One region of the Agromyces capsici genome, then DNA from elsewhere that is predicted to be linked to it. Evidence: predicted binding sites of a transcription regulator. Region 1 holds the regulator's gene; each other region holds the start of a gene.
The links. The regulator HrcA, encoded in region 1, represses chaperone genes, less so after heat shock. The targets are predictions, from matches to a motif close to TTNGCACTCGNNNNNNNCGAGTGCNAA.

Region 1 (4,402 bases):
TGAGCAGGCGATCCTGCGGGCCGAGGAGCCGCACCATTGCGATGCCGTCGATGTGGAGCCGATCCTCGTCGGGCTGCACGTCGGGTGCGGGCAGCGGGTTCTCGCGCGCGTCGTCAGCCGGCAAGCGATCCCTCCTTGAGGCCGCCGCCGAGGAGGTGGGCGTGCACGTGGAACACCGTCTGGCCGGCGGCGGGACCGGTGTTGAAAATGAGCCGGAACTCGCCGTCGGTGAGGTCGTCGGCGATGCGCTTGGCGACCGAGACGAGCTCGGCGAGCAGTTCGGGATCGGCCGCGGCCAGCTCGACCACGTCGCGGTGGCGGCCCTCGCGCGGCGTCACGATGACGTGCACGGGCGCCTGCGGCGCGATGTCGTGGAACGCGATCACGCGGTCGGTCTCGACGACCATCCGCGCGGGGATCTCGCCCGCGGCGATGCGCTCGAAGACCGTGGGCTCAGCCGTTCCGCTCATCCCTCCATCGTAGCGACGGATGGCTCACCACCGCCCGAGCGCGACCGAGAGCACGGCGATCGCGGCCGGCCCGGCCGTCGAGGTGCGCAGCACCCCGTCGCCGAGGCGCACGGGCTCGCCGCCCGCGTCGCGCAGGCGCTCGATCTCGGCCGGATCCATCCCGCCCTCGGGTCCGACGATCAGCGCCAGGTCGCGCCCGTCGGAGCGGATGGCCGACAGCGGCGTCACCGCGCCGGGCACGAGCAGCAGCATCCGCTCGCCCTCGAGCCGCGCCGGCAGCTCGCGCGTCGACGCCACCGGCTCGACCGAGGGGATCCGCGCGCGGATGGACTGCTTCACGGCCTCGCGGACGATGCTCGCCCAGCGCGCGCGGCCCTTCTCGGCCTTGGGGCCCTCCCAGCGTGAGACCGACCTGCCGGCCGCCCACGGCACGATGCGGTCGACGCCGAGCTCGGTCGCCGCCTGCACCGCGAGCTCGTCGCGGTCGCCCTTCGCGAGCGCCTGCACGAGCGTGAGCCGGGGTGCCGGTTCCGCGTCGTCGCGCACGTCGTCGACCTCGAGCTCGAGTCGGCGCCCCTCGGCCGCGATGACCGCGCCCGTCAGAATCCGGCCGCGGCCGTCGCCGACCGAGATCCGCTCGCCGACGCGCACGCGCGCGACCGTGACCGCGTGCCGCGCCTCGTCGCCCGCGAGCACGACCGCGTCGCCGCGGCCGACCGCGGCGAGGTCGAGCGTCTCGTCGAGGTAGAGGCTGCTCATCGCGCCATCCGCCGGCTCGTCGCCGTCAGCCCAGGAACCGGTCGCGCAGCCGCGCGAACAGCCCCTGCTGGAAGTGCCCGAGCTGCGGCGGCTGCGCCTTGCGTGCCTTCGCGAGCTGCTGCACGAGCTCGCGCTCCTTGTGACTGAGCTTGGTCGGCGTCACGACGTGCACCGCGACCTTGAGGTCGCCGCGCCCGCCGCCGCGAAGGTGCGTGATGCCGCGGTCCTTGACCGTCAGGATCTCGCCGCTCTGCACCCCGGGCTTGAGCTCGAGGTCGACGTCGCCGTCGAGGGCCTCGACCTTCGCGTTCGTGCCGAGCACGGCGTCGGTCATCTGCACCTCGAGTGTGCAGAGCAGGTCGTCGCCGTTGCGGCTGAACACCTCGTGGTTCTTCACCTTGACCTCGAGGTAGAGGTCGCCGTTCGGCCCGCCGGCGGGGCCGGCCTCGCCCGAGCCCGGCATCTGCAGCCGCACGCCGGTGTCGACCCCGGCGGGCACGTCGACCGGCACCGTGCGCCGCGCGCGCACGCGGCCCTGGCCCTGGCACGTGACGCACGGCGTCGCGATGATCGTGCCGTAGCCGCGGCAGGAACCGCACGGGCTCGAGGTCATGACATTGCCGAGCAGCGACCGCACCGAACGCTGGATGTGCCCGGTGCCGCCGCAGATGTCGCACGTCACGGGCGAGGTGCCGGGCTGGCAGCACGAGCCGTGGCACGTCTCGCAGGTCACCGCCGTATCGACCTCGAGGTCGCGATGCGTGCCGAAGATGACCTCGTCGAGGCTCACGTCGAGCCGGATCAGCGCGTCCTGGCCGCGCTCGCGCCGCGACCTCGGCCCGCGGCTGGCCTGCCCGGCGCCGAAGAACGTCTCGAAGATGTCGCCGAACCCGCCGAAGCCGGCGCCCGAGAAGCCGCCCTGCCCGCCGCCGAGGTCGTACTGCTGGCGCTGCTTGGGGTCGGAGAGCACGTCGTACGCGTGCGTGACCTGCTTGAACCGCTCGGACGCGTCGGCGCCCGGGTTCACGTCGGGGTGGAGCTCGCGGGCGAGGCGGCGGTACGCCTTCTTGATCTCGTCGGGGGTGGCGTCGCGGGAGACGCCGAGGACCTCGTAGTGGTCGGCCACTGCAGGCGGGTTCCTTTCGATTGCCGGTGGCGGATGCCGCGACGGGCGGCTCCGCGCGGTTCAGCTCTCGCCGAGCGTCCGGGAGAGGTAGCGAGCCACGGCGCGCACGGCGGCCATGCTCTGGGAGTAGTCCATGCGGGTCGGGCCGACGATGCCGAGGCGCGACACGTCGCGGCCCGGGATCTCGAACGAGCTCGACACGACCGAGGTCTCGCCGAGGCCGTACGCGGCGTTCTCGCGTCCGATGCGCACCGCCAGCCCCTCCTCCGAGGTCATCTCGCCGAAGAGGCGCAGGATCACGACCTGCTCCTCGATCGCCTCGATGACGCCGAGGATGTTGCCGGCGAAGTCCTGCTCGGTGCGCACGAGGTTCGCAGCGCCCGCGACGACGAGCCGGTCGCTGCGGGTGAACTTCGCCTGGTCGGCGAGCGTGGCCGCGAGGGTGCGCAGCACCTCGGCATGGGCCCGGTCGGCGTTCGCGGTCTCGGCGGAGAGTGCCGCCGCGGCATCCGTCATCGTCAGGCCCGCGGCCACCTCGTTCAGGCGGTTGCGGAGCCGGCCCAGCGTCTCCTCGTCGGCCGGCTCTGCGAGCTCGGCGAGCCGCTGCTCGACCTGTCCGGTGTCGGAGATGAGGATGCAGAGCACGCGCGTGGGCGCGAGCGAGACCAGTTCGACGTGGCGAACGCGAGCGCGCTGGAAGCTGGGGTACTGCACGACCGCGAGCTGGCGGGTGAGCTGCGCGACGAGCCGCACGGTGCGTGAGAGCAGCTCGTCGAGGTCGTTCGACTCGCCGAGGAAGGTCTCGATCGCCTGCCGCTGCGCGGTCGTCAGCGGGCGGATGTCGGCGAGCTGGTCGACGAACACCCGGTAGCCCTTGTCGGTGGGGATGCGGCCCGACGAGGTGTGCGGAGCCGCGATGAGCTCCTCCTCCTCGAGCAGGGCCATGTCGTTGCGGATGGTGGCCGCCGACACGCCGAAGTGGTGACGCTCGACGATCGTCTTCGAGCCGACCGGCTCGCGCGACGCGACGTAGTCCTGCACGATCGCGCGGAGCACGGCGAGACTGCGTTCGGAGACCATGGCCCTCGCTTCCCTCGACCGGCGTGACGGCGGCGGACCGGCGCTTAGCACTCGGTTCGCATGACTGCCAATCCTATCGCGACATTCAGGGCTCGCACCGTTGCCCGCCGGAACGGCGCCGCAGTAGCGTGTGCAACGTCGCGCGCACCCACCCGATCCACCCCTCCCCGTTCGAGGTGCCCGCGTCCCGATCCGAAAGGCATGCACATGACCGACCCCAACGTCCCTCCGCACGATCCCAACGCCGCCCCGCAGTCGGCTCCCGCCGCCCCGCTCTCGCACGAGCAGGACGTGCAGTGGGGGTCGTTCGCGCACCTCGGCGGCATCCTCGGCATCCTCCCGTCGCTGATCATCTGGCTCGTGTTCAAGGACCGCGGCTCCTTCACGAACACCGAGGCCAAGGAGGCCCTGAACTTCCAGATCACCCTGCTGTTCGCGACCATCGCGCTCTGGATCGTCGTCACCGTCCTCACGATCGTGACGTTCGGCTTCGGCGCGTTCCTCTCCTTCCTGACCTGGGTCCCGTGGGTGCTCGGAGTGGTCTTCTCGATCATCGCCTTCCTCCAGGCCAAGGAGGGTCGCCACTACCGCTACCCCTTCGCGGTGCGCCTCATCAAGTAAGGCGCCGCATCTCGTCACGCGACGCGCCGGGCGAGGATGCCTCGACCGGCGCGTCGCGCTGTGCCAGCATGAAAACACCGACCCGCGATCCGGGCGCGACCCTCAAGGAGCAGCATCATGTCCGACGCACCACCTCCCACGCCCCCGACGCCCCCGCCCGGCGGGACCACGCCTCCGCCGCCTCCCGGCGGCACGCCGCCGCCGCCTCCGGGCGGCCCCACGCCTCCGCCTCCCGGTGGAGGGGCCTACCAGCAGAGCCAGCCGCTCAGCCCCGCCGACGAGAAGCTCTGGGCGACGCTGATCCACATCGGCGGCATCCTGTTCGGCTTCCTGCCCGCGCTGATCG
Region 2 (4,402 bases), on a different contig from region 1:
CACGACCGCCGGGCGAGGGCGGCCTCGCGAACGGATGCCACGCTCAGGACTCGGGCGTGAAGTCGAGCGCGATCGAGTTCATGCAGTAGCGGTCGCCCGTGGGCGTGCCGAACCCGTCGGGGAACACGTGCCCGAGGTGCGAGCCGCAGTTCGCGCATCGCACCTCGGTGCGCACCATCCCGAGCGAGGCGTCCTCGATGAGCTCGACGGCCTCGGGGCGGACCGACTCGTAGAAGCTCGGCCATCCGCAGCCCGAGTCGAACTTGGTGCCGCTCTTGAAGAGCTCGGCGCCGCACGCGGCGCAGGCGTAGATCCCGGCGCGCTCCTCGTCGAGCAGCTCGCCCGTCCACGGGCGCTCGGTCGCGGCCTCGCGCAGCACGGCGTACTGGTCGGCGCCGAGCTGCTCGCGCCACTCGTCGTCGGACTTGCTCACCTGGTAGGTCATGCGGCCTGCTCCTCGTGCACGTTGGGGACTCCTCCATCGTCGCGCATCCCGCGACGCCCGGTGCAACACGTGGCTCGCCGGCGGTGTTCCCGTCCGGCGCCACCGGCGTCCCGCGACCGGCGACCGGAGCAGGGCGGCGACCCTGGCCGGGACGGTGATCGCGCGCGAGTGTGGCGTGCGGCGGCTTCCCGGCCTCCGGTCCCTAGGATGGCGTCCAACGCGAGCCCGAACGGAGGTGGCATGCTCGACGACCGCCAACGCGACATCCTCGCGTTCGAGGCGCGGCCGTGGCGCGACGCGGCACGCAAGGCCGACGCCATCCGCGACGAACTGGGCATGTCGGCGGCCCGCTACTACCGCCAACTCGGCGCCCTCGTGGACTCGCCCGACGCGCTCCGGCACGACCCGATGCTGGTCAAGCGGCTGCAGCGGCAGCGCGAGGCGCGCGCGGAGGCCCGCGCACGTCGTACGATTCCCCACGGCCATCCGCACGGCTGAGCCGACCCCGACCCCACGACTGGACCCATGGCGCAGAAGTTCCCCCGCGACCGATTCGACTCGATCCCGCACGGCATCGAGCGGGTCGGCGCGCATCGAGCGCCCGCGCGGCGACGCAACCGCTGGATCGCGTTCGGCTGGGCGGCGCTGGCCACCGTGGTGCTCGCGGTCGCGGGGATCGCGGCGGTGGCCGTCTTCAACGACCGGCTGGACTTCGGCGACACCGCGATGCCGACCGCCTCGCCGGAGCCGGTGGTCACGGCCGAGCCGACGATCGCCCCCGACATCCCCGTCGCCGTGCTGAACGGCACGACGACCGCGGGGCTGGCGGCGCGGGCGAGCGAGACGCTCGCAGCGGGCGGCGTGCCGGTGGGCGTCGCGTCGAACGCCGACGCGAACGACATCCAGGAGACCGTCGTCTACTACGCGACGCCCGAGCTCGAGGGCGCCGCCCGGGGCGTCGCGCAGCTGCTGCCCGGCGCCGACGTGCGGCTCTCCGAGGAGTTCGGCGAGGCGGGGATGCAGCTCGTGGCCGTCCTCGGCGCCGACTACGCCGAGCAGGCCGCCGGCTGAGCCGGTGACCGAATCGTTGCCATTCTGCGACCATTCGTGACGCGCACCCTCTTGTGCGCGGCGCGCGGCCTGTGAGTATCTGGAATCGGTCGCTCGAAACCCGTGTGAAGCACCCGGCGCCGTACCGGCGCCACGTCAGCACGTCGACGGCCCGGTACAGGCGAGAGGCACGTGCTGACTCGGATTCACGGCAACATGGGAGCAACGCATGGCGAACGGAACCGTCAAGTGGTTCAACGCTGAAAAGGGTTACGGATTCATCACCGTCGACGGCGGGGGCCAGGACGTCTTCGTCCACTACTCCGCGATCGACATGGCCGGGTACAAGGTGCTCGAAGAGGGCCAGCAGGTGGTCTTCGAGGTCGGATCGGGCTCGAAGGGCCCCCAGGCCGAGGCCGTGCGCCCGGCCTGAGCCCCGTCTCACGGAAGCGCCGCCGGTCCGACCGGCGGCGCTTCCGCTCGTCCGGGCGCCTTCCGCCCGGCGTCGGCTCGCTTGCACTCGTGGCGGGTGAGTGCCAGAATCGGTTTAGCACTCGCTCGTTTCGAGTGCTAACCCCAAGGTACTTGGACGTCCGGGAAGGGACGAGAGACACACATGGCAAAGATCATTGCTTTCGATGAGGAGGCCCGTCGCGGCCTCGAGCGTGGCCTCAACACGCTCGCCGACGCGGTCAAGGTGACCCTCGGCCCGCGCGGCCGCAACGTCGTGCTCGAGAAGAAGTGGGGCGCGCCCACCATCACGAACGACGGCGTGTCGATCGCCAAGGAGATCGAGCTCGACGACCCGTACGAGAAGATCGGCGCCGAGCTCGTCAAGGAGGTCGCGAAGAAGACCGACGACGTCGCCGGTGACGGCACGACCACGTCGGTCGTGCTCGCCCAGGCGCTCGTGCGCGAGGGCCTCCGCAACGTCGCCGCCGGCGCCGACCCGATCAGCCTCAAGAAGGGCATCGAGAAGGCCGTCGCGGCCGTCTCGGAGGAGCTCCTGCTCGCTGCCAAGGAGATCGAGACCAAGGAGGAGATCGCCGCGACCGCATCGATCTCCGCTGCCGACCCCCAGATCGGCGAGATCATCGCCGAGGCGATCGACAAGGTCGGCAAGGAGGGCGTCGTCACCGTCGAGGAGTCGAACACCTTCGGCACCGAGCTCGAGCTCACCGAGGGCATGCGCTTCGACAAGGGCTACCTGTCGGCGTACTTCGTCACCGACCCGGAGCGCCAGGAGGCGGTGTTCGAGGACCCGTACATCCTCATCGCCAACCAGAAGATCTCGAACATCAAGGACCTGCTCCCGATCGTCGACAAGGTGATCCAGTCGGGCAAGCAGCTCCTGATCATCGCCGAGGATGTCGACGGCGAGGCCCTGGCCACGCTCGTCGTGAACAAGATCCGCGGCATCTTCCGCTCGGTCGCCGTCAAGGCTCCCGGCTTCGGCGACCGCCGCAAGGCCCAGCTCCAGGACATCGCGATCCTCACCGGCGGCCAGGTCATCTCCGAGGAAGTCGGCCTCAAGCTCGAGAACGCGACCCTCGACCTGCTCGGCCAGGCGCGCAAGGTCGTCATCACCAAGGACGAGACCACCATCGTCGAGGGCGCGGGCGACCCCGACCAGATCGCGGGCCGCGTCGCCCAGATCCGTTCGGAGATCGAGAACACCGACTCCGACTACGACCGCGAGAAGCTCCAGGAGCGCCTCGCCAAGCTCGCCGGCGGCGTCGCCGTCATCAAGGCGGGTGCGGCCACCGAGGTCGAGCTCAAGGAGCGCAAGCACCGCATCGAGGACGCCGTCCGCAACGCGAAGGCGGCCGTCGAGGAGGGCATCGTCGCCGGTGGCGGCGTCGCGCTGATCCAGGCCGGCAAGGTCGCGTTCGGCAAGCTCGAGCTCTCGGGCGACGAGGCGACCGGTGCGAACATCGTCAAGGTCGCCATCGAGGCGCCGCTCAAGCAGATCGCCCTCAACGCCGGCCTCGAGCCGGGCGTGGTGGCCAACAAGGTCTCGGAGCTGCCCGCGGGCCACGGCCTCAACGCCGCGACCGGCGAGTACGGCGACCTGCTCGCGCAGGGCATCATCGACCCGGCGAAGGTCACCCGCTCGGCGCTGCAGAACGCCGCGTCGATCGCGGGCCTGTTCCTCACCACCGAGGCCGTCGTCGCCGACAAGCCCGAGAAGGCCGCTGCACCCGCGGCCGCCGACATGGGCGGCGGCATGGACTTCTAAGAGTCCCGCCGCGGTACGAACCGCAACGCGAAGGGCGTCTCCTCCGGGAGGCGCCCTTCGTCGTGCCCGGACCGGTACTGTTCTCGGACACGAGCGATCGGGCGATGCGAGGACGGTGCGGATGGGCGGGTTCCACGGGGTGCTGCAGCGCGGGGCGGGGGTCGACGGCCGCGCCGCCTACGTTCCCGCCGAGCCCGAGACGCTGTTCTGGGGGCGGCTGCCCGCGCGCGGCGATGCGCCCGTGCTTGAGGTCGACCCGGGTGACGAGGTCGTCATCGACACCGTGAGCCACGAGGGACTCCTGGAGGACCAGGGTCGCGATCCCGCCGCCTGGTTCGGCCGGCACGGCGTGCCGCGCGAACACGTGCTCGACGAGGCGGTCGCGCTCGCGGCATCCGCCCACCCGCGCGACCCCTCGGTCGACGGCCCGCACGTGGTCACGGGGCCGATCCGCATTCGGGGCGCCCGACCAGGCGACCTGCTGCGCCTGAGCGTGCTCGAGACGGCCCCGCGCGTGCCGTACGGCGTGATCTCCAACCGGCACGGCCGGGGTGCGCTGCCGGGCGAGTTCCCGCAGGCGCCCGGCAGCGTGAGCGTGTTCACGCCGATCGAGCAGGACGCGGGCGGCGGATGGTTCGGCGCGCTGCCCCTCGCCGAGGGCGGCGAGC
Region 3 (4,402 bases), on a different contig from region 1:
CGCCCTGGAGGAGGTCGGACGGAGCCGTGCGGAAGTACAGGCCGTTGTCGTCGTAGTCCGTGAAGTCGGGCGACGTGTTCGCCGGCGAGAAGTGCACGACGCCGGCGGCGGTGATCTGGTCGATGACCGTGAACGAGACGCCCGAGGACGCCGCGCCGATGATCGCCGAGACGTCCTGCGAGAGGAGGTCGGTGACCGAGACGGTCGCGATGTCGGTCGTGGTGTCGCCGGAGTCGCGGTAGACGACCTCGACCTGGATGCCCGCATCGGCCTCGTTGATCTCCTGTGCGGCCAGCTCGACACCGGCCTCCTCGGGCGGGCCGAGGAAGGCGAGGGTGCCCGATTGCGGCAGGATCGTGCCGACCTTCAACGTGAGGTCGCGCTCACCCGCCTCGATGGGCTGGGCGTCACCGGTCTCGGCCGGCTCTTCCGTATCGGCCGGTTCGGTCTCGCCGCCGCCCGTCGCGCACGCGGTGAGGAGGAGGGCAGAGACGCCGGCGATGGCGATGCCCGTCCAGGTCGCGCGGGCGGAGCGCGAGGCCTTGGCCTTCGCGAATACGCTCATGTTGCTCCTTGGGACTGAAGGATCGGTACACAGTTGCAGCGTCTGACGACGCCGGTGGTTTGACAGTATTGCCCGGGTTCGGCCGAAACAAGGGATCCCGATCACAACCCGGTAACGCCGCCCCAATCGTTACCGGGGCGACACCACGGGGCGCCGACGCGCACGAAATCGGCGTCCACCGGCATTTCCGCGCACGCTTCGCGCGTGCGCGCCGAGCGCCGTCAGCCAGCGCATGACCCCCGATCACGGGGTCCGGCCGAGTCGGGCACCGGGCTCAGAGCGAGGCGAGCGCAGCGCGCCGGGCCGTGCGCGCGCCCCGGACGAGGTCGAACGTGAGGACCACGAGCGCGAGCCAGACGAGCCCGAACCCGATCCACCGCTCGAGCGGCATGGGCTCCCCCAGCACGACCACGCCGACGAGGAACTGGATGAACGGCGCGAAGTACTGGATGAACCCCATGTAGATGAGCGGCAATCGTCGCGACGCCGCCGCGAAGAGGAGGAGCGGGATGGCGGTCACGGCGCCCGCAGCGAGCAGCAGGATCGTGTGCCACGCGCCCAGCGTTCCCATCGTGAGTCCGCCGGCCGCCCCCACGACGACGAGCAGGACCGCCGAGAGGGGCGCGAGCCATGCGGTCTCGAGCGTCAGGCCCGACACGGCGTCGACCCGCCCGCCGACGCGCTTCTTGATGAGCCCGTAGAAGCCGAAGCTGAACGCCAGCACGAGCGCGATCCACGGCGGCTGGCCGTACCCGACGGCGAGCACGACGACCGCGACGATCGAGATACCCACGGCCGTCCACTGCACGGCGTTGAGCCGCTCGCGCAGCACGAGCACGCCGAGGAACACCGTGACGATCGGGTTGATGAAGTACCCGAGCGACGCCTCGACGACCTGGCCGGAGAGCGTCGCGAAGACGTAGGTGAGCCAGTTGACGAAGATGAGCGCCCCGGCCACCCCCATGATGAGCACGACGCGCCGGTCGCGCAGCAGCGCGGCGAACGCGCGCCAGGTGCGCGTGACGGCGATGAGCACGGCGCAGAACACCAGCGAGAGCAGGATGCGCCACGCGACGATCTCGACGGGGCCGGTCGGCGCGAGCGCGATGAAGTAGATCGGGAGGAATCCCCAGAGGGCGTACGCGGAGGCCGCGTACGCGAGCCCCATGCGGTTCACCCCGGCTCGTGGGGCGCGCACGGGCGCGACGGTCGGCGAAGCGGGTGGCACCAGCTCAGCCTAGACGCGGCCCACGACGGGAGGCCGAGCGAGCCTGCCGTCCGCCGTCGAGATCCCGCCGTCGGCCTCGGCGCGAGCCATCCGCCCGCCATGGCCCCGAGACGATGACGCGGCCCGGATGCCGTGGGGCATCCGGGCCGCGGAAGACGTCGGCGTCGACTAGCGGACGACGACCGCGAGCACGTCGCGAGCCGACAGCACGAGGTACTCCTCGCCGCCGAACTTCACCTCGGTGCCGCCGTACTTGGAGTAGATCACCTTGTCGCCGACGGCCACGTCGAGCGGGATGCGGTTGCCGTTGTCGTCGATGCGGCCCGGGCCGACCGCCACGACCTCGCCCTCCTGGGGCTTCTCCTTGGCGGTGTCGGGGATGACCAGGCCCGACGCCGTGGTCTGCTCGGCCTCGACCTGCTTGATGACGATGCGATCCTCGAGCGGCTTGATGGAAACCGACACGGTTGACCTCTTTCTTGACGAAGACTGGGGTTAGCAGCCTCTGGGTGAGAGTGCTAACGAGAGTCTAGGGGGGTTCTGGCACTCGTGCAACGTGAGTGCCAGCGGATGTCGCGGTGCTAGCGTGGCGGCGTGGAACGCGACGAGCTGGTGCGGCTGCTCTCCCCCGAGGGCCTCGACCTTCTCGACTCGCTCCCGGCCTGGACGAGCAGCGCCGACATCGTCAAGACGGTCGCCGACCTCCGCCGGCAGGGCCACTCCCCGGGCCTCGTCGCGGCCGTGCTCAGCCAGTCCAAGCTGCGTTCGAAGGCGCGCGCGAAGTTCGGCGAGTTCGCCGACCGCATGCTCTTCACCGAGGCGGGCCTCGAGCAGGCGACGCGCCTGCGCGTCGCCGCGCTGCACGCGGGCCGGTACGCCCGCGCCGGCCTCCGCCACGTCGCCGACCTCGGCTGCGGCATCGGCGGCGACGCGCTCGCGTTCGCCGCGGTCGACCTCGAGGTCACGGCCGCGGAAGCCGACGAGGTGACCGCCGCGATCGCCGCGTTCAACCTCACCCCGTTCCCGAGCGTGCACGTGCTGCACGCCCGGGCCGAGGACGTGCCGCTGGCCGGCATCGACGCGGCCTGGCTCGACCCCGCGCGCCGCACGACCGCGGGCGGCACGACCACGCGCCTGGCCGATTCGGCGGATTACTCCCCGTCGCTCGACTTCGCGTTCGGCTTGGCCGAGCGCATGCCCGTGGGCGTGAAGCTCGGCCCGGGCACCGATCGCGACGTGGTCCCGGCCGGCGCCGAGGCGCAGTGGGTGTCGGTCGACGGCGACGTCGTCGAGCTCGCGGTGTGGACCGGCGTGCTCGCGCGGCCGGGGATCGGCCGGGCCGCGCTCGTCATCCGCGGCGGCGCCGCGCACGAGCTCGTGGCGCCCGCCGACAGCGAGGACGCCCCGGTCGGCCCGCTCGGCGACTACCTGTACGAACCCGACGGCGCGGTGATCCGGGCTCGGCTCATCGGCGACCTCGCCCGTGCGAACGGCGCGTGGATGCTGAGCGAGGGCATCGCGTACTTCACGGGCGACCGCCCCGTCGACACCCCGTTCGCGCGCGGGTTCCGCGTGCTCGAGCGACTGCCGGCCGATGAGCGGCACCTCCGTCAGGCGCTCCAGGCCCGCGGCGTGGGCGCGCTCGAGATCAAGAAGCGCGGCGTCGACGTCGACCCCGCGGCGCTGCGAACGCGGCTGAAACTCAAGGGCGACGCATCGGCGACGATCGTGCTCACGCGCGAGGAGGGCCGCCACGTCGCCCTGCTCGTCGAGCGGCTCTAGTCCCGGAACGACTCGGTCAGCGCGTCAGGGCGCCGAAGACGATCGCGTAGTAACCGATCCACACGCCCGAGAAGACGAGGCCCGCGATGCCGGTGCCGATGCCGATGAACGCGGGGGTCCGGCCGTGCTCCTCGCGACGGAGGCCGAGGACGCCGAACACGATGGCCGCGATCGAGACGGGCAGCATCCATCCGACGAAGAGCGAGGCGGCCGCTCCGATCACGCCGAGCACCGCGGCGACGTAGCTGTAGAGCCGGCGCCGCTCATCCTCCTCGAGCTCGTACTCCGGCGTCTCGGGCGCGGGACGGCCCACCGCGAGCAACTGGCCGGTCGGCAGCCCGTGCAGTTCACCCGTGTCGAAGGGCCGGTCGAGTTCGCGGACCGGTGCGACGGACGACGGACGGCGCTCGATCTCCGCGCCCTCCGTCGGGGCGGCTGCGGGCGGCTCGAGCGCGGTGTGCGGGCCGATCGGCGTGGGCGCGGTGTGGGTCGGAACGCTCCGCTGCGGCCCCTGGTCGGCCCGGGGCGCCGCGCCGGGCGCGGCACGGGGCTCCGGAGGCATCCGATCGTCGGTCACGGTCCTGCTCAATACATGTAGTCGCCGCTGTAGGTGTTGCCGATCGCGAACAGCACGCCCCACAGGATGAACGAGAGCACCGCCAGCGCGAGGCCGATGAAGCCGAGGACGATGCCGGTCAGCCACATGCCCTTGGCCGCCGGCTCCTTCTTGCGACCGATGAAGCCGAGGACGACGGCCGCCGCGGGGACGAACAGCCCGAGCACGCCGCCGACGAACGGCACGAAGAGGATCGGCGAGCCGATGATGC

Region 2: the regulator HrcA is predicted to act here: its motif matches at 2,043-2,069, upstream of groL (chaperonin GroEL).
Region 3: the regulator HrcA is predicted to act here: its motif matches at 2,334-2,360, upstream of groES (co-chaperone GroES).

Annotation. Positions count from the first base shown of each region.
Region 1 covers NZ_JBYRET010000002.1:930,506-934,907, forward strand. The annotation lists gene AC3RKB_RS18075 (PhoH family protein) at 1-37, opposite strand, end outside; gene AC3RKB_RS18080 (histidine triad nucleotide-binding protein) at 114-470, opposite strand; gene AC3RKB_RS18085 (16S rRNA (uracil(1498)-N(3))-methyltransferase) at 495-1,229, opposite strand; gene dnaJ (molecular chaperone DnaJ) at 1,255-2,355, opposite strand; gene hrcA (heat-inducible transcriptional repressor HrcA) at 2,416-3,435, opposite strand; gene AC3RKB_RS18100 (DUF4870 domain-containing protein) at 3,643-4,056, shown strand; gene AC3RKB_RS18105 (DUF4870 domain-containing protein) at 4,174-4,402, shown strand, end outside.
Region 2 covers NZ_JBYRET010000001.1:64,293-68,694, reverse strand. The annotation lists gene AC3RKB_RS00380 (nitroreductase family protein) at 1-41, opposite strand, end outside; gene msrB (peptide-methionine (R)-S-oxide reductase MsrB) at 44-445, opposite strand; gene AC3RKB_RS00370 (DUF3263 domain-containing protein) at 686-943, shown strand; gene AC3RKB_RS00365 (LytR C-terminal domain-containing protein) at 971-1,516, shown strand; gene AC3RKB_RS00360 (cold-shock protein) at 1,725-1,928, shown strand; gene groL (chaperonin GroEL) at 2,112-3,734, shown strand; gene AC3RKB_RS00350 (acetamidase/formamidase family protein) at 3,856-4,402, shown strand, end outside.
Region 3 covers NZ_JBYRET010000001.1:215,594-219,995, forward strand. The annotation lists gene AC3RKB_RS01020 (ABC transporter substrate-binding protein) at 1-565, opposite strand, end outside; gene rarD (EamA family transporter RarD) at 840-1,733, opposite strand; gene groES (co-chaperone GroES) at 1,962-2,258, opposite strand; gene AC3RKB_RS01035 (class I SAM-dependent methyltransferase) at 2,388-3,575, shown strand; gene AC3RKB_RS01040 (DUF4190 domain-containing protein) at 3,592-4,152, opposite strand; gene AC3RKB_RS01045 (DUF4190 domain-containing protein) at 4,161-4,402, opposite strand, start outside.